3 regions of the Colwellia sp. RE-S-Sl-9 genome follow, and region 3 is predicted to be linked to each of the others. Evidence: predicted binding sites of a transcription regulator. Region 3 holds the regulator's gene; each other region holds the start of a gene.
What was found. Region 3 encodes FNR, which switches genes on or off when oxygen is low (the NO sensors DNR and NnrR bind a similar motif). Its sites were predicted from a motif close to TTGATCTAGATCAA; they were not measured.
Positions count from the first base shown of each region.

Region 1: the regulator FNR is predicted to act here: its motif matches at 4,303-4,316, upstream of ccoN (cytochrome-c oxidase, cbb3-type subunit I).
Region 2: the regulator FNR is predicted to act here: its motif matches at 1,894-1,907, upstream of ACM9HF_RS00080 (universal stress protein).

Region 1 covers NZ_CP182631.1:900,587-906,949, reverse strand. Annotated here, with positions in the region: gene ACM9HF_RS03920 (aldo/keto reductase) at 1-336, shown strand, start outside; gene ccoP (cytochrome-c oxidase, cbb3-type subunit III) at 867-1,841, opposite strand; gene ACM9HF_RS03910 (cbb3-type cytochrome oxidase subunit 3) at 1,841-2,038, opposite strand; gene ccoO (cytochrome-c oxidase, cbb3-type subunit II) at 2,043-2,687, opposite strand; gene ccoN (cytochrome-c oxidase, cbb3-type subunit I) at 2,698-4,122, opposite strand; gene ACM9HF_RS03895 (hypothetical protein) at 4,396-4,899, shown strand; gene ACM9HF_RS03890 (FAD:protein FMN transferase) at 4,975-5,895, shown strand; gene ACM9HF_RS03885 (DUF3083 family protein) at 5,962-6,363, opposite strand, start outside.
Region 2 covers NZ_CP182631.1:15,471-21,833, reverse strand. Annotated here, with positions in the region: gene ACM9HF_RS00095 (Gfo/Idh/MocA family protein) at 1-149, opposite strand, end outside; gene ACM9HF_RS00090 (ThuA domain-containing protein) at 332-1,114, shown strand; gene ACM9HF_RS00085 (hypothetical protein) at 1,175-1,417, opposite strand; gene ACM9HF_RS00080 (universal stress protein) at 2,024-2,419, shown strand; gene ACM9HF_RS00075 (methyltransferase family protein) at 2,511-3,137, opposite strand; gene ACM9HF_RS00070 (DUF2789 family protein) at 3,255-3,434, opposite strand; gene xylB (xylulokinase) at 4,152-5,609, shown strand; gene xylA (xylose isomerase) at 5,673-6,363, shown strand, end outside.
Region 3 covers NZ_CP182631.1:375,702-382,064, forward strand. Annotated here, with positions in the region: gene ttcA (tRNA 2-thiocytidine(32) synthetase TtcA) at 564-1,481, opposite strand; gene ACM9HF_RS01580 (hypothetical protein) at 1,617-2,207, opposite strand; gene uspE (universal stress protein UspE) at 2,472-3,401, opposite strand; gene fnr (fumarate/nitrate reduction transcriptional regulator Fnr) at 3,968-4,696, opposite strand; gene ACM9HF_RS01595 (sulfite exporter TauE/SafE family protein) at 4,756-5,415, opposite strand; gene ccoS (cbb3-type cytochrome oxidase assembly protein CcoS) at 5,415-5,648, opposite strand; gene ACM9HF_RS01605 (heavy metal translocating P-type ATPase) at 5,657-6,363, opposite strand, start outside.

The DNA of each region.
Region 1 (6,363 bases), 520 kb from region 3:
ATCATTAATGCTTCACCTACCGGTATGGGGTTATTAACAAATCGAGGTGCGCCAGAGTGGCATCCAGGTAATCAACAATTGCTTGCTGCTTGTCAAAAGGCCGTAAAACTTTGTCAAAGCCAAGGTGTAGACATTACAGAAGTTGCTTTGCAATACGCGATAGACCATCCTGCAATATCATCAACTTTAGTTGGAACAGCCAACCCTGTTAATATTGTTAAAAACATTGAATGGGCAGAAAAGCCGATAAACCAAGCTTTAGTTAAAGAAATTAGAACGTTATTTGATAATGTACCTGTTGTTTGGCCATCAGGTTACCCTGAAAATCAAGATTAATTATCTTTACATCCATACTCAAAGTTTCAACTTAGTAGAAGCTTTGAGTATTTTTCACTCTTAACACCTATTCTCATTCCTTCGATATACATTCCTACTAAAGCCTAACTCTCTTTTGAATTGTGTTATTCGTATGCACTTTTCTTCATTACATTCTTTCTTGTTAAGAGTATTTAACTTCATCTCGGGTTAATGAATGTTAGCCAATTCATTTAAAAGCTCTACTTAACAAATGCTTCTCTAGCAGCTATTTCCCCTAATTTCTACGTTAAATTTACTTGCAATAGACCAGTTGTTGACGCGAAATTTGCCTTGAATTAAGAAAAACTATAAAGCTAAAGGCTAAATAAAATTATTTTTATATTTCAATCCGCTAAGTATCTCTTAAACCCAGTTTAGAACATCTATTAATATTAGAAAAATAAAGAAAAGCATGAGAAAGAGAAGGGTAATAAAAAACGCCTAATGCAGAACATTAAGCGTTTTTAGTGAAATAAACTGTATTTATTTCAAATGATGGATATTGTTAACTAGTCTTGAGATAAACTATAAACATAAGCGCTAATTACGTGAACTTTTTCTTCACCTAAAATATTAACCCAAGCTGGCATAACACCTGCTCGGCCATTTTTAATAGATTGTTCTATAACACGCTGAGAGCCGCCATATAACCAGATATTGTCAGTAAGGTTAGGTGCGCCTAATGGTATTCCCATAGCTAAACTACCTTTACCTTCAGGGCCATGACAAGCCGCACACATTTGAAACTTAGGTTTACCTGCTGAAGCAAGGGTAGGGTCAACTTCTCTGCCACTTAAACTCATTACATAAGCAGCAACTTCTTTAACGCCTTTATCGCCGCCAAGAGCTGTTTCCCATGCCATCATACCGTTAGCTTTTCTACCGTGTAAAATAGTGGTTTTAATTGCTTCCGGTGAGCCACCGTATAACCAGTCTTTATCTGCTAGATTAGGAAAGCCTGTTGTACCACGAGCATCAGAACCATGACATTGTGAACAGTTTTGTAAAAATAAACGTTGTCCAACTTTTAATGCTTCTTTATCAGCAGCTAGCTCTTCAATGCTGCGCGCAGCGTAAGCTTCAAAAATAGGACCATATTTTTCATCAGCAGCATGTATTTCACGATCGTATTGTACTAAAACGTTTGAACCTTCTTTTAAATATTCAGCTGTTTTAGCTTTAGATTCTTCTAGGTTTAATATGCCTTGGTTAGAGCTTTTCCAGCCTAATAAACCTTCCCAATTCCCTAACCCAGGGTAAAGAAGTAAGTAGCCAAAGCCCCAAATAATGGTAGCTAAGAAAAATGTACTCCACCATTTAGGAAGAGGGTTGTTTAATTCTTCGATGCCATCAAAAGTGTGTCCCATTGACTCACCTTCAGGAACACCAGCAAAGTTCTTTAAACACATACGTAAAATAAGGTACATAAATACCAACGTGCCTAGGGAAAGAACTGTAACCCATATACTCCAAAAGCTAGACATTAGTTTTTGTCTCCTGCTTGTTTACTTTCAACATTTTGGTTCGATACATTTGTTTTTACGTCGTCTTCTTCAAAAATAGAATTTGCAGCATCATCAAATGCTGATTTCCTTTTTTTGCTGTAAGACCAAACCACTATGATGATAAATAGTGCCAAAATTAGTAGGGCAAAAGCCCCTCGAAGCGTTCCGTAATCCATACTATTATCTCAACGCATGGCCAAGAGATTGAAGATACGCAACAAGTGCATCTATCTCTTTTTTGCCTTTAACAGCCGCTTTCGCATTGGCTATTTCTTCAGGAGTATAAAGAGGAATAGCATTACCATTTTCATCTTTATGGCTACGGTTTCTTGTTAAAAAGTTAAATGTTTCTAATTTTTTAGCGGTTAAATTACCATCTAAGTAATTTTCATCTAACCATTTAAAGCTTGGCATGTTTGATTCTGGAACAACTGAACGAGGATCAATTAAATGCGCTTTGTGCCAGTCATCACTATAACGTTGACCAACACGAGCTAGATCTGGTCCTGTTCTTTTTGAACCCCATAAAAATGGATGTTCCCATACAGATTCACCTGCAACAGAATAATGTCCGTAACGTTCTGTTTCTGCACGAAGAGGGCGGATCATTTGGCTATGACATACGTTACAACCTTCACGGATGTAAATGTCTCTACCTTCCATTTCAAGCGCAGTATAAGCTCTTAAGTTATCAACAGGTGTTGTTGTCGCTTTTTGGAAAAATAACGGTGTGATTTCAACTAGACCACCGATACTAATTGCCATAATAGTGAAGATAAAGAAGCGACCAACGTTTTTTTCTAAACTTTCATGTTTGTTTTTCATTACTGCCTCCTTATGCCATTTCTATTTTTTTAAGACTGTTATCTGGTGCGTAGATTGTTTTAATCATGTTGAAAATCATTAAACCAAAACCTGCTACCACTAAAACACCGCCAACAAAACGAATAAAGTAGAATGGGTATGAAGCGGTTAAGCTTTCAACAAAACTATACGTCAATGTACCGTCAGCATTTACAGCACGCCACATCAAGCCTTGCATTACACCAGAAATCCACATAGCTACAATATAAAGAACAATACCTGTAGTGTGCATCCAGAAATGAATGTTGATTAAACGAATACTGTACATACGGCCTTGATTAAATAACACTGGAATTAGGTGATACATAGCACCAATAGATACCATAGCAACCCAGCCTAAAGCACCTGAATGTACGTGGCCTATAGTCCAGTCGGTGTAATGAGAAAGTGCGTTAACTGATTTAATTGCCATCATAGGACCTTCAAACGTAGACATACCGTAGAAAGATAATGAAACAATTAAGAAACGAAGAATAGGATCGTGACGAAGTTTATGCCACGCGCCTGATAACGTCATAATACCGTTTATCATTCCACCCCATGAAGGTAAGAATAAAACGATAGACATAACCATACCAACTGATTGAGCCCAATCAGGTAAAGCTGTGTAATGAAGATGATGTGGACCAGCCCAAATATATAACGAAACTAAAGCCCAAAAATGCACGATAGATAAACGGTAAGAATAAACAGGACGCTCAGCTTGTTTAGGAACAAAGTAGTACATCATACCTAGGAAACCAGCGGTTAATAAGAATCCAACGGCATTATGTCCGTACCACCATTGCATCATCGCATCGATAGCACCAGAGTATATGGAATAAGATTTCATCATGGATACAGGAATAACCATGCTGTTACCAATATGTAAAACAGCAACTGTTAATATGAAACCACCAAAAAACCAGTTAGCTACATAAATATGAGACGTTGTTCGTTTAACTACCGTACCGAAAAATACAGTGGCATACGAAACCCAAACAACAGCAATTAAAATATCAATCGGCCATTCTAATTCGGCATATTCTTTACTACTGGTGTAACCCATAGGTAAAGTAATAATGGCTAATATAATAACTGCTTGCCAGCCCCAAAAAGTAAAAGGTACAAGTTTTCCACCAAATAAGGCTACTTTACAGGTTCTCTGCACTACGTAATACGAAGTGGCAAATAAGGCGCTAGTACCAAATGCAAAAATTACAGCATTGGTATGAAGAGGGCGTAAACGGGAGTATGTAAGCCAAGGCGTCTCAAAATTTAAAGCTGGCCAAATTAATTGCGCAGCGATAAGAACACCTATTAATGTACCTACGAATCCCCAGATGACAGTCATAACAGTAAATTGACGAACAACATTCATGTTGTAATCAACTGTCGACGTATTACTTTGACTCATGTTTTGGTTCCACATTTAAATTATTAATTATTTTGACGTTTCTTATCATGTATAAATAAAATATTACGTACTTCTAACTAGTATTTATAGACTAGAAATGAGAATTTACACAATCCATAGAAAACTGGGCGAAATGATAGACATTTAATCGACTAATGTCATTACTCAAAGGTTGAAATATTGTTCTAAATCATAAAAAAAACGATTGACGATTAAAAACAAGGCTAAAATAGCGTAAATTATTAATTATAGTGATAATAAGTAGTAAGAATTTTGATTAAAATTAAAACAATTCCATTTGTATTAGTATTTCTCGTATTTTGTTTTTTTGGTTGTGAACAAAATAAAAAAGCAAAAATAGAGATGAGAGAACTTAAGTGTATTTCAACTCAAACACCTTGTTTGATCAAATCACCTTCAGGTAATTTTTCTGTTTTATTTAATATTGAACCTGTAGTTACCGAAAACCCTTTCGATATTGTTTTGATTTCAGAAAGCAAATACTCGATTCAAAAAGTATCTGCTTACATGGAAGGGAAAAATATGTTTATGGGGAAAATCCCTTTATTTTTTGAACTTAAGTTAGCGGAAAATGAGCCTTATTACCAAGGGCAAAAAATGCGTTATGTGGCGAATACTATGCTGGGAAGTTGCAGTGAAGAGAACATGCGTTGGATAATATTATTTGAAGTTATATTAGATACCCCCCAAGGGAAAAATATTATTGAACGTTTTTCTGTTGAATTTGATAGTGTGCAAGCTTTTAATGAACAATAGTGATTTACTGACACGGTGATATTTTTATTGTAACGCGTAACGTGTGGTTTTTATTTTTATGTGAGTAAACATAACGTGCAAAATTCTAGAAAATTTATTATTGAAAAAGATAAAAACGAATATCGACTTTTGTTTTCTGCAATGGCAAGTCCTTGTGAAGTATTAATGGAAATTCCTAGTGCATTACATACATCTAAAAAAATAGATGAATTGGTGAATAAATTAGCAAAAGTGATCACCGATGAAGTTTGGAGAATTGAAGACAAATACAGCCGATACGACTCTCGTAGTGTTTGTAGCCTTATTAATAATAGTAAAGGGCAAACTGTGTCAATTGATCAAGAAACATATTTATTGCTGAACTTTGCTCATGTTTGTTACGAACTGAGTGATGGGTTATTTGATATTACATCAGGTATTTTACGTAAAGTATGGACATTCAATGGCAGTGATAATATTCCTGATAAAGCACAGGTTGAAGCTATTTTACCTTTTATTGGTTGGAATAAAGTTAAGGTTAGTCAACAAGCTATTACGTTGCCAAACGGCATGGAGATTGATTTTGGTGGTATAGGTAAAGAATACGCAGTAGATCGTTGTATTCTTTTAGCTAAAGAAATAACAGAATATCCTATTTTAATTAATTTGGGGGGAGACTTAGCTGCTACAAAACCGAGAGAGAATAATAAGCCTTGGGTTATTGGTGTCGAACATCCCGGTTTTGAGAATAAAACTAATATGGTGGTTTCGCTATATCAAGGCGCATTAGCAACCAGTGGTAATGCTAAGCGTTTTTTATTAAAAGATGGTGTGCGTTATAGCCATATTCTTAATGCTAAAACGGGTTGGTCAATTATTAATGCTCCTCGATCAATCACAGTTTCTTCCGAGCAATGTGTACAGGCAGGTATTTTAGCAACATTATCTTTATTACAAGGCGAAAATGCAGAAGCTTATTTAGATGATCAGGAAGTAAAATATTGGGCTGTAAGGTAAAAATTTAATATAAAAAAACGCCATTTAAAAATTAAATGGCGTTTTGTTCAAATCTAGTATGAATGACTAGTAATTAAAACCAACATGTTGATGGATACGAACAATAAGTTGTTCTTTATCTTTAACAAAGTCTAATTTTTTTGCTAAGAGTTCTAGTGTATCTTCAACTTGGTTTAAAAACTTACCATAACCGTGAGACGTTCTGTCTGCTTTAGTGGCAACAAATACAAATTGAATTTTATCAACCAGTTTGTCAGCATTCCACTTACAAGTATAACCACACGCATCATGTTCAGGATTGTAGCCTAAGTTAATGAGTTCACCATTTGTAGCAACAAACTCTTCATCTGTAACTCTTACAATTGGTACTAAACCATTGGCAATTACAGCCCCGTTGTTTAAATTAAACTGTTTAGCTGAGCTTATAAATGCATCAGCAATTAAGCTATAAAGTGCGTTATAGTTTTC
Region 2 (6,363 bases), 360 kb from region 3:
TATTTATCAGCAAAACTACGTGCGTTTTCTATATTTCTTGCGCCTACAGCAACTAGCTCACCGTTATTGACAAACGACATATCTGCACAAAACTGCCCTGCAATTGTCCCTGTGCTAATAATTCCCCAACGTATTTTATTGATTTGCATTACTTTAATTCCTCTAAACCTAATACGAAAAAAGCCAATAACTCATCATTTATAAGCAATTGCCTTAAAAATCTTTTATGGTTTTCAATATGACTTATCGACATTGTCATGCTATCTTTATGTTATTGTCAAATTAACTATAACATTTATTGCGAAATAAAAAAGACATGGGGATAAAAACAATGCCATCGAATTTTGTAAAAACTCAATTTAAAATAATGCTATTTATATGCTTTAGCCTTTGCTCGTGCGTAACATTTTCTCAGCAATTTAACGTGCTGTTATTTACTAAAACAGCAGGTTGGCACCATAAATCGATACCTGCAGGTGTGGCTAACATTAAGGCGTTAGCCGAGGAACATGATTTTAATATGGTATGGCATGAAGACGCCTCGCACTTTAACGATAAGTTTTTAGCCGATATTGATGTGGTTATTTTTATGATGACAACCGGAGATATTCTGAACGAAGAACAACAAGCCGCGTTTAAGCGTTACATACAAGCTGGTAAAGGTTTTGTTGGTATTCATAGTGCGTCTGACACTGAAGCTGATTGGCCATGGTTTCAAAAATTAGTGGGTAGAAGTTTTATTATTCATCCTGTTGTTCAAACAGCGAGAATGCAAGTAGTAAACACTTCGTTTCCTGGTATGAACCGTATACCTAACAACATTTTATGGACGGATGAATGGTATGACTTTAGTCCTGAAAAAAGTAAAAATCTAAACTACTTATTAAAGGTTGACGAAAGCACCTACGACACACATTCAGACTGGGGCAATAACCAAACAGGCGATGGTATGGGAGAATTTCATCCTATTGCTTGGTATCAAAACTTTGATGGTGGCCGCTCGTTTTATACGTCGTTAGGACATTTAGACGCTGTACACAGTAACCGAGGTTTTAAGCACCATGTATACGGCGGAATATATTGGGCTGCAACAGGGAAAGGGATTTTGAAGTAAGGTAAGTAAATAAGGACAAGTCATTATGGCCATTGTCCTTGTTTCATTTCTTAGACGTTTTTAATTTTTTATTTTATCTTTATTATTAATAACTTCAGCTAACACAGCCTCAAGCTTTAGTGCATTTTTACGATCTTTTCGTGCTAATTGACGTTCCTCTCTTGCTGCTTCAGGTTGACCAATAGATTCATAATAATCACCTGACTTGGTGTGATTAGCCGAACTTTTTTTCAACTCTGAATATGACGAACAACCGTATATTGAAAAAATCAATATTAAAAAAGTCACAACTCCTTTTAACATAACTTACTCCATCGACCTCAAATAATTCAAGCGTATAGCACCTAACATCATTCTATAGATATATCAGTAACAACGCCCACTTCCACAGCCACCAACTTACCAGAGAAAACTATAAATTCAATACATTAAATAAAATAATCACTATATGGTCTAAAAAATATAAAACTTTAGCTAAATAACCTGAACTCGGTTTAAGAGATACTTAATAAATTGAAATATAAGAAAAAATAGTTTTATTGAGCCCCTAGCTTGCTAGTTTTTATTAATTCAAGATAAATTTAACGCAGAATTTAGGAAAAACACCTGCTAGAGAAGCGTTTGTTAAGCCGAGTTCAGATTAAATATTACCAATAATTTTTATCACATGACTCAATGCAATTGATTGATCAATCAAGATGTAATCTAGTGGCTAAATACAGTTATTTTTCTCTCACACTAATTTTTTCAATAAAGTACTAGCCATACCACTAAACGGTTAGATGTAGATCAAAAATATGATGAGTTTTTTGAGTTTTACCTTTCTAAAGTTTTGACTATATGAAATATTAAGGTAATTGTGTTTTGTTATTAAAATGAACCATTAATAAACTATTTAAGGATGTATCTATGTATAAAACAATTATTTGCGCCATTGAAGCAAGTAAAGAAGGTGAAGCAGTACTTGCGAAGGCTCAAGAGTTTGCACTGTTATGCAATGCTAAGTTGTTTGTAACTCATGTTATTCCATACGCTTTACTGCCTAAAGATTACCAAAAACAATTAAAAGAAGAAACGTTACCTAAAATGGAATCTATTACTAGCGCCTTAGGTATAGCTAAAAAAAATGTGTCAGTTAAGTTTGGTAAACCTTATGAGCAAATTTGTGAGCTAGCAGAAAAAAAAGAAGCAGATTTAATTATATTAGGCACTCATTCTAAAAAAGGTATTCACGCTTTAATAGGTTCTACAGCCAACGGCGTGGCTAACTATGCTAAGTGTGATGTTTCGCTTATTAAAATTTAGTTGTTGGCGTAATTGATTGACGTTTTTATTTTATTCTTGCTGTAAGTGATAAGGAACTATCGTGAGATAGCTCCTCCTCATTTTAACTCCCCTATAACCATCTTCTAACGCTAGCTGTATATATTTTATATTCGTTTACAAATAACTTGGTTAAGTGTTTTTCTTCAGACAATATTTGTCGGTATAACATCAACAAACCAATGATCAAACAAACTAAAGTAAATACAGAAGGTAAAGCTAAAAAGAACCCTATTTGAGAAACAGCAACACATAAAAATATAGGATTACGAGAATACTTAAAAAATCCGTTGGTAATAAGTTGTTTAGGTCCTTCAAGATCAATACCTGAACGCCATTTATCTCCCATACTTCTGTGCACAACAATGGTCATAGCAAACCCAAGTGTCATTAAGGTAATGCCGGTAAAAATAATGGGTAACGTTTGTAAAGACGTAAACATGACTAAATAATTATCTATCTCTTCAAAAAACACTCTGAACAAACACACCATCCAAATACTGAGCCTAAAGAAACGAAACGTCATGTGATTCCACCACGTTGAACAAAAACGCTCCCCTGGCAATACCAATTCAACAGGCCGTTTTATCTGCGCAAGTATAATTTTAATGGTATAAAAAGCAGCAACACACGTATAAAAAATAGCGAGATATATACGTGTAAATTCTATTATTCCTGAAGAGGCATTAATGGTGTTCATAGTTTATCCTTAACATTAATTTTTAACATAGCACTTGTTCTTTCTGACTTAATTATTTTTGCATATGCCTAACGTAGCATAGCGTATAGTTGATCAACTAACTCAGCCCAATCAGCATCATCGTCTTTTGATTGTTGTAAAAAGAGATTTGTGATGCACTCCAAAGTTTGCTTGATGTAGCACAATATCGCTTGCTAAAGGCTTATGTTTTTTAACCAATTCTTCAATGCCTTTATGAGTAATGGCTAAACCTAATTGTGAAAATAAATTATTTAAAGAATGATTATGGTTTTCCATGGTAAGCATCCTTATTGTTAAGTGTATTACACCCCATTTAGAGGCAAAAAGTAATGGCAACAATGTATAAAAGTCTATTACAGTTACATTATATGAATCAATTACGCACTAATACCAATAGCAATAGCCAATTGATCATTTATACTTGTCTAAATTGCCAATTACATCGTTATTTATTTAATAATTAGAACACTCCTTATTAAAATAAATGCCTCGCCTACAGGATGTTGCTGCTTAGGTACAGTCTGAAACGATGAACCTGTGTATTTGACCATTTATTCTTCGTATAAAATAGGTCAATTCATTAATAGATTTGGTATAACATTTCACATCTGCATTAATAAATATACTCTTCATTGTTTGTTTTAACATCTATTTCCTTATCAAAAAATGACAACCTAGATATGAAATGTACATAGAAGTTATAACAACCCACAAATGTTAACGTTAACAAATAAAATGATAAAAATAACATTTACCTCCTAGGTTTTATAATTTAATAATATAAATAAATCATAAAAAAACATATTTTTTCCCCAATGAATCCTATAATAGTAATTTTTTACAAAACAAATACTTAAAATCAAGTTACTAAAAAAATATTTATACTGCTTATAAGTAACACGATTAATTACCAATAAAACCATTGCCAAATGATTTTCTCGATGCTAATGTTAGCGCTAACAAACAATCAAACAAATTTATTAGAGAGCATTTATGTACTTGGGAATTGATTTAGGCACATCTGGTGTGAAAGTTATCCTGCTTGATGATAACGATAAAATTATTGAACAAGCATCAGCTTCGTTAACGGTTAGCCGCCCTGCTCCGTTGTGGTCTGAACAAGATCCTAGTGATTGGTGGCAAGCAACTAACGACGCAATTGCAACGTTAAAAGCTAAAAACAGCGAAGCATTATCTTCTGTTGTTGCTGTGGGCTTATCTGGCCAAATGCATGGTGCTACTTTACTCGATAATAACAACAACATTATTCGCCCTGCCATGTTATGGAATGACGGACGATGCGAACAACAATGTAAAACCATTGAAGCGCGTGAACCCAATACACGTGCTATTACTGGCAACATTGCTATGCCAGGTTTTACAGCACCTAAATTGGTTTGGTTAAAAGAAAACGAACCTGAAAACTTCAACAAAGTCGCTAAAGTTTTATTACCTAAAGACTACTTACGCTTTTTAATGACAGGCGATTATGCTTCAGACATGTCTGACAGTGCAGGTACGTTATGGCTTGATGTTGAAAAAAGACAATGGTCTGAAAAAATGCTAACAGCAACCGACTTAACAATTGAGCAAATGCCAGCCTTGTTTGAAGGTACTGAAATTACTGGTTACCTCACTAAAGATATTGCTGAGCAATGGGGAATGAACCAAGTCCCTGTAATTGCTGGTGGTGGCGACAATGCTGCTGGTGCAGCCGGTATTGGTGTTATCAATCCAAATGAAGCCTTTTTATCTTTAGGTACTTCGGGCGTATATTTTGTAGCGAACGAAACTTACAACCCAAACCCAGACAGTGCTGTTCATACTTTCTGTCATTGTATTCCAAATACTTGGCATCAAATGTCAGTAATTTTAAGTGCTGCAAGTTGTTTAACTTGGGTTACACAATTAACGGGCTTTAAAGACGAAAAAAGCTTATTAGACGAAGTAGAAAAACTTGATTTTTCAGTGCCGTCTTCAGTGATCTTTTTACCTTATTTATCTGGCGAACGTACACCACACAACAACCCCAATGCTCAAGGTGTTTTCTTTGGTTTAGGCCATAACACTAACGCAGCTGAACTAGGCCGTGCCGTTTTAGAAGGCATAGCTTACGCATTTAACGATGGTCAAGAAGCGTTAATGGCCGCAGGTACACAAATCGATACAGTTTCAGTTATCGGTGGCGGCTCTCGCAGCAAGCTATGGGGAAAAATTCTCGCTAGCGTATTAAACAAACCGCTAACTTACCGCAACGGTGGCGAAGTAGGTCCAGCACATGGTGCTGCACGTTTAGCTAAAGTTGGCGTAAATAAAGTAGATGCCAGCACAGTTTGTGTAACGGGAGATATTGTTCATGTCATTGAACCCGACCAAACAATGGCTAATAACTACGAAACACAAAAACATAAATATCAACAACTTTACCTTAGCTTGAAAGAACATTTTTAGGCTGACTTAAACATTTTTAGACCAAACAAATTTCTACATAAAAAATTTAATTAGGAGAAAACCATGAGTGAACAATTTTTTAACAACGTAAACAAAATTCAATTTGAAGGTGCTAACAGCACTAACCCACTAGCTTTCCGTCACTACGATGAAAACAAAATCGTACTTGGCAAAACAATGAAAGAGCATTTACGTTTTGCTGCTTGTTACTGGCACAACTTTTGTTCAACAGGTTTTGATATTTTTGGTGAAGGTACATTTGATCGTCCTTGGATCCAACCTACAGGTAACCAATTACAATTTGCTGAACAAAAAGCAAAAGCAGCCTTTGAGTTTTTTGAAAAACTAGGTGCTCCTTACTTTTGTTTCCATGATGCTGATATTGCTCCTGAAGGAAATTCTTTAAAAGAATTCCATTCGAACGTTAATCACATGGCCGACATTTTTGAAAAAGAAATGGAACGTACTGGCGTTAAATTACTTTGGGGAACAGCTAACTTATTCTCAAATGCACGTTTTTGTGCAGGTGGCTCAACTAACCCTAATCCAGATCTTTACGCATATGCTGCTGCTCAAGTTAAGCATGCTATGGATGTTACGCATCGTTTAGGTGGTGAAAACTACGTACTTTGGGGTGGTCGTGAAGGTTACGATACTTTATTAAACACTAACCTTAAGCAAGAAGGCGAGCAATACGCACGTTTCCTTAAAATGGTTATTGAACATAAAAACAAAATAGGCTTCAAAGGTAAGT
Region 3 (6,363 bases):
ATACCAGAGTTGATATGCTATTTTTTATATACATTTTACATTTTTACGTAGTGCGAATGAGATCGATTCGCATTATCATTCTAAAGTTAGGTTATTGCAACCCATTTTCAGAAAATAACTTACTTAAAAACTACCTAACCTGAATTTTGGTTTGATATTTTGATGTGTTTGAGAGGGGATGTTTTTTATAAGGCGTTTATAGAATGGGCTAAGGTAAGTTACGAGGTGAAAACTTACCTAACGTAATATAATACTTAATCTGAACTCGGTTTAATCTGTTATTAATGAATTGAAGTATACCCGTTACTACTCAAGAGTTTATTTCAAAGTGCTTGAGCTATATCAATTCAAGGCAGTGCTTTGTAATAATGGTCGTTCCCTTATAAAAAGCATTATCTTTTATTGCAAGTAAATTTAACGTAGAAGTTAGGAAAAATAGCTGTTAGAGAAGCATTTATCAAGCCGAGTTCAGATGACTTATCATATAAGTTGATGAGGTGCGCTACTATAGTGAAACTATTTTGAGAGACACCTTTAAGATAAATTATTTTGTTATTAATATTTTATGAGATATTGGTAATGTTAATAAACTGGTTTTCATCTATGTTTGTAGATGATACTACTTCATCAGAAAACTCATATGCTTTCCGTTTTTCAGTTCTATCTATGGCAAGGTTTGAAAAGTCGAATAGGTCAGTATCTGCTAATTGGCTTAAACTTACATTTTTGAGTGACTTGAATATATTTTGAACACGTCCGGGTGTTTGCTTATCCCATTCGCTTAGCATGGCTTTAATGTTTTGTCTTTGAAGGTTCTCTTGTGAACCACATAAATTACAAGGAATGATAGGGTAGTGTTGAAAGTTAGAATAATCTAAAATATCTTGCTCTCTGCAGTGAGCTAAAGGCCTAATCACAATATTTCTGCCATCGTCAGAGCGAAGTTTTGGAGGCATAGACTTTAGTTTTGCACCATAAAACATATTGAGAAACATGGTTTCAACAATATCGTCCATATGATGGCCAAGTGCTATTTTAGTGGCTCCTATTTTTTCAGCAAATGAATATAAGGTTCCTCTGCGTAAGCGCGAACATAAACCACAAGTGGTTTTTCCTTCTGATATTTTTTCTTTAACAACAGAATAAGTATCTTTATCAACTATGTAATAAGGAATATTTAACGATTCAAGATATTCAGGAAGAATATGTTCAGGGAAACCCGGCTGCTTTTGATCTAAATTAACTGCAACGATTTCGAAATGAATAGGAGCAGCTTTTTGTAATTTAAGCAGAATATCTAGCATTGAAAAAGAGTCTTTACCTCCCGATAAACACACCATGACTTTATCGCCGTCTTCAATCATATTGTATTCAGCGATCGCCTGACCCACATTGCGTCGTAAGCGTTTTTCTAGCTTAGATAGTTGTATGGCTTGCTCGGATGTTAGTGATACTTCAGGTGTTGTAGGTAAAGCGTTCATATATGTTCTCACGTTAATAGCGAGCGCATTATACCTAAAGGTTTGTTCTTAATAAACTAGGTAAGAGGAGAATTAAAAGAGTCTAGAGTTATATTAATAACTCTAGAGTATTTAGGGAGAAAATTTATTTAATTGTTAGTACGTTACTGCTATCTGACCAATCGATACGCTACCGCCTGACCATGTTGTACGACATTTTAATTCTAAAGTACTGTCAGCTTCATAATTGTTATTAATATTATTTGTACTATAATTTACAAACTGCTCACCTGTTATATTATAGTTTGTAATAGTACTCCAATCAAAACCTTCACCAGTCCCAAATCTAAACCATTTAGGTATTCCTCCATCGTTTACTTTCCGTATACGTGAAATTAGACACCCACCTGGTGCTTGTTGTATACCATTGACTTTGCCATAAACGTTAAGTGAAATATTACCCATATTGGCTGTTAGAGGGACACTACAATTGAAGTATCTAGTGGTTCTTTCAAATTGAGGATCAAAGATAAAGTAACCTTGTTCGGTTGGACCTACAGACTCAGAAGAAATAGTTGATAGGGCATTTAAGGCGCCTTCAGCCGTTTTTAAGTTATTAAATGCAGTTGCATGTTTAACTACATCTTCATTACAGTGAGTTGCACCAGAAAACGTAAGAGTATCAGCTAATGCAGATGTTGAAGATAAAAAGGTAAGGGTACCTAATATAGAGATGAGTTTGTTCATAATAATTTCCTTTTATATAATATTTTTTCCCTAAATACGAAACTAACATTACACAACTTTAATAATAAAATCAATAGATTGATTTGTTAATTGTAGTGTTATATATCGCTAATTGAGTTTTGTTATTGGCGAGGGATCAATTTAATATTACTACAAATAGGAGGACTTGGTTACTAAGCTAGTTAAAGTAGAGTTAAGTTGATTTAGATGTAATAGGTAATAAAGTAACTAAAATAGTAATTAGCTACTTTATTAGTGTTTTTATTACTTAACAAAAGGTGATTCATATCCATCAGGTTTTAACGCGAGTACATCACAGTTCAGTCGATCTATTACGTGTTCAGCGGTATTGCCTATTAATGTGGCTGATAATCCTGTTCTACCTACCGTGCCTAAAATCACTAATTCTGCGTCGATTTGGTTGGCAATTTCTTCGATAACATCTTCAGGTAAACCTTCTTGAACGTAGGTGTTCTCTTTCGCTATCTGGTATTTTTCACAATGTTCTGTCATCGCATCTTGGTGATGTTTTAACATAGTATCGTTGTATTCTACCGCGTTAAATTCAGGTATTTCTATGGTGATGTTAACAGGCGTACCGGGATAAGAATTAACAATGTGCACGTTACCGTTTATTGTTTTTGCTAAGTCGCTCGCTTGTGAGGTGATTTTATGGTTAAGCGAAAGGTGTTCTTCTTCATCACTTCCTACATTTATTGCTGCAAGTATATTGCCGTTTTCAGGCCATAAATGATCTTTAACTAATAACACAGGGCAAGGGCATTTACGTAAAATATGCCAGTCGGTAGGCGTAAATATAACGGATTTTAGTTTGTCGTGTTCGTGAGTACCTTTAATAACAATGTCGTGATTATGATCAAGCACTTCGCTGATCACTGCTTCAAAAGGTCTGTTGTGCCAAACAACTTTGGTGTTGATAGTAAGTGACTCTGTATCGAGTTGTTCGATAATGTTATTAAGCCATTGGTGTCTATCGTCTATAACGGTTTGTCGCATAGATTCACGTTCATCGCTTGATAACATGGTGGTCATTTCGTAAGAAAAATCAAAAATAGATAAGAAGGCTGTGATAGTAGCCTTAGTATGTTGTGCTAGTTCAATACTACGCTTTAACGCTTTTTGGTCGTCTGTCGTAGGATCAATAACCGTTAGTATATTTTGATACTTTTTCATAATATCGTCCCCAATTATTTAGCTCGTATTTATAATACCATGAGTATCAGTATAGTGTATGAACGAGTGTTTTTTAATTGTTTTACATCAAGATATTCTTAATTAATAATATCTTGATGAAGAGGGGAATATGAAATTTAAAATAGATCTTTTACGGAGATTAACAACAGTAATAATAACGTACCTTTTACTACTGTTGTTTATACCCGTTATCATTCAAGATGCAGGTTTCAGTGGGAACTAAAAACAATTTAAGCACAGATTTTACGTTCCAAACAAAATCTAAGGTCTACATCCATGTATGCAAGGCATTAAGTTTACGTCATGGCTATTCTCGGTAACTGCTCCTGCGTTACCCTAATGTCCTACATCCGTGTAGGAACCTGACTAAAGTTAATAACGAAGCATAAATTGTTTTAGACCCATCGAAGAAGCGCTTGAGCAAAATCACTTCATCAACAACGCTTTTCATAAGGGAGTAACCATTATCACAAAGCGTTGCCTTGAATTGATATCGCTCAAGCACTCTGAAATAGCCTCTTGATTGGTAACGGGTATATATCGAATTACAGTGAAGCAACTTCGTTAAGCTTTTCAATATTTTTAATGGTAATCAGTTTGCCACTCACATCGATTAAACCATTTTTATGAAACCTATTCAGTAAGCGGCTAATCGTTTCAACCGTTAAACCAATAAAGTTACCTATATCGCCACGTGTCATGGTTAATCTAAACTCAGACGCAGAAAATCCTCGTTCATGATATCTTTTACTTAACGTACTAATAAAAGTTGCTAATCGTTGCTCTGCATTTTTATGATTAAGTAACATAAGCATTTCATGATCTGAACGAATTTCAGAGCTCATCATTTTTAATATTTGTTTTTTAAGCTTTGGCATAGTGTTAGAAATAGAGTCTAACGTGTCGTATGGAATTTCACATACCATTGATGTTTCCAGTGCTTTAGCAAAACTAGGATGTTCTGAATTGGCAATGGCGTCAAAACCTAATAAATCACCTGCTAGATGAAACCCTGTAATTTGTTCTTCTCCTTGCTCATTAACGGTAAAGGTTTTAAATGTACCAGAACGAATGGCATAAAGAGATTTCATTTCGTCGCCGTCTTGAAAAATTTGCTCACCTTTATGGATAGGCTTTTTACGGTCAATAATATTATCAAGCGTATTAAGTTCTTGCTCGTTTAACGAAAATGGAAGGCATAATTCACTAATACTACAGTTTTGACAATGGATGTGTTGTTTTCCTGAGCAATTGTTGTTTTCCATAATGTCCATACTTAATCAAAGGTTAATTGATTTGGATCATATTCTAACCTTCATCTATATGCAATCGATTAAACGAGCAAGTACAAGGTATAAATACCGTAACCGATAAGGCTTATTGCCATTGTTTTTCTAAATAAGGGGTGGTTAAGTAGCGTTTTTGCTTTGATTAAGCTATACGACATAATAAGCAATGCTGGTAGGGTTCCTAAGCCAAAGCTAGTCATAATTAATGCGCCCGTAGTTACGCTGCCACTAGCTAATGACCATGTTAGCATTGAATAAATTAAACCACAGGGCAACCAGCCCCATAGCGCACCTAAACCTATGGCTTTTTGTGGTGAGTCTACAGGTATTAAACGTTTGGAGTAAGGTGATAAATATTGCCAAATAAATTTACCTAAGCGTTCAACTCTATTTAACCACATAAGCCATTGGCCAATATAAAGTCCTAAAAATATAAGAAATAGAGCGGATATTACGCGTAAACCAGCTAAAGGTACGCCAAGATTTTTAGCCGCGACAGAACCTGTAAAACCAACTATTGCGCCAATTAGGGTATAAGATAATATGCGACCAAAATTATAACTGAAAACTAAAAGTGTTTTTGAGTACGACGAATGTTTAGGTAGAGCAGAGGTTAGCATTGAGGTTATGCCACCACACATTCCTAAGCAATGGCCAGATCCCAAAATGCCTATAATAAAGGCTGAAAAATAATCAATGTTCATTAACTATCTTTTGGTTGATTTGATGCGTTGGTGTTTTTATTCTTTTCTGATATTAATTCTGATGTTGATTTATTTTTATCAGCTGCTTGATCGTCATTTTCGTCAAACAAAATACTTAAACCTTGTTTTTCAAGATCATCAAATTGTTCTGTTTTAACTGCCCAGAAAAAAAGATAAAGGCCAATAGCCGTTAATAGTACCGCGATAGGAATTAATACGTAAATTATGCTCATTGAATATATTAGCCTTTTGTATCTTTTTTGATATTAAGTAAGCGCAGTGAGTTAGTCACAACCAATATGGAACTGGCTGACATACCAATAACTGCGAGGTAAGGCGTAATATAGCCAGCCATTGCTAACGGCAACACTAAGGCATTATAACCAAATGCCCATAAGTAGTTTTGCCAAATAATTTTTTTAGTTTTTTGAGCAATGAGTTTTAACGCAGTAATATTAGTTAAATCACTGTTTAATAATATAATATCTGCGCCGTTTTTCGCAATATCTGTACCACTTCCCATGGCTATGGCTATATGAGCCGCGCTAAATACAGGCGTGTCGTTGACACCATCACCCACCATGGCAACAATATGGTCAACTTGTTTGGCTTTTAATAGCTCAACTTTATTTTTAGCACTTAAATTACTGTGAGCTTGAGATAAATGCAAAACAGACTGTGTTTTATCGCAACCGGCTTTATTGTCGCCTGAAAGCATTAAGGTTGATATTGATTGGTCATGCAAGTTTTTAATTAAGCTAGCGGCGTTATCTCTTACACTGTCTTCTAGGTAAAAGGCAGCGATAAGTTGTTCGCCTGTTACCAATACGCATTGAGCATTATTCACATTAGCTTCTGAATCGGCTAAACGTAGGGTGGGTAATAACCAACTGGGTTTACCTATTTGGTAGGTTTCGTTTTGATAATTACCTGAAACGCCTGAACTGG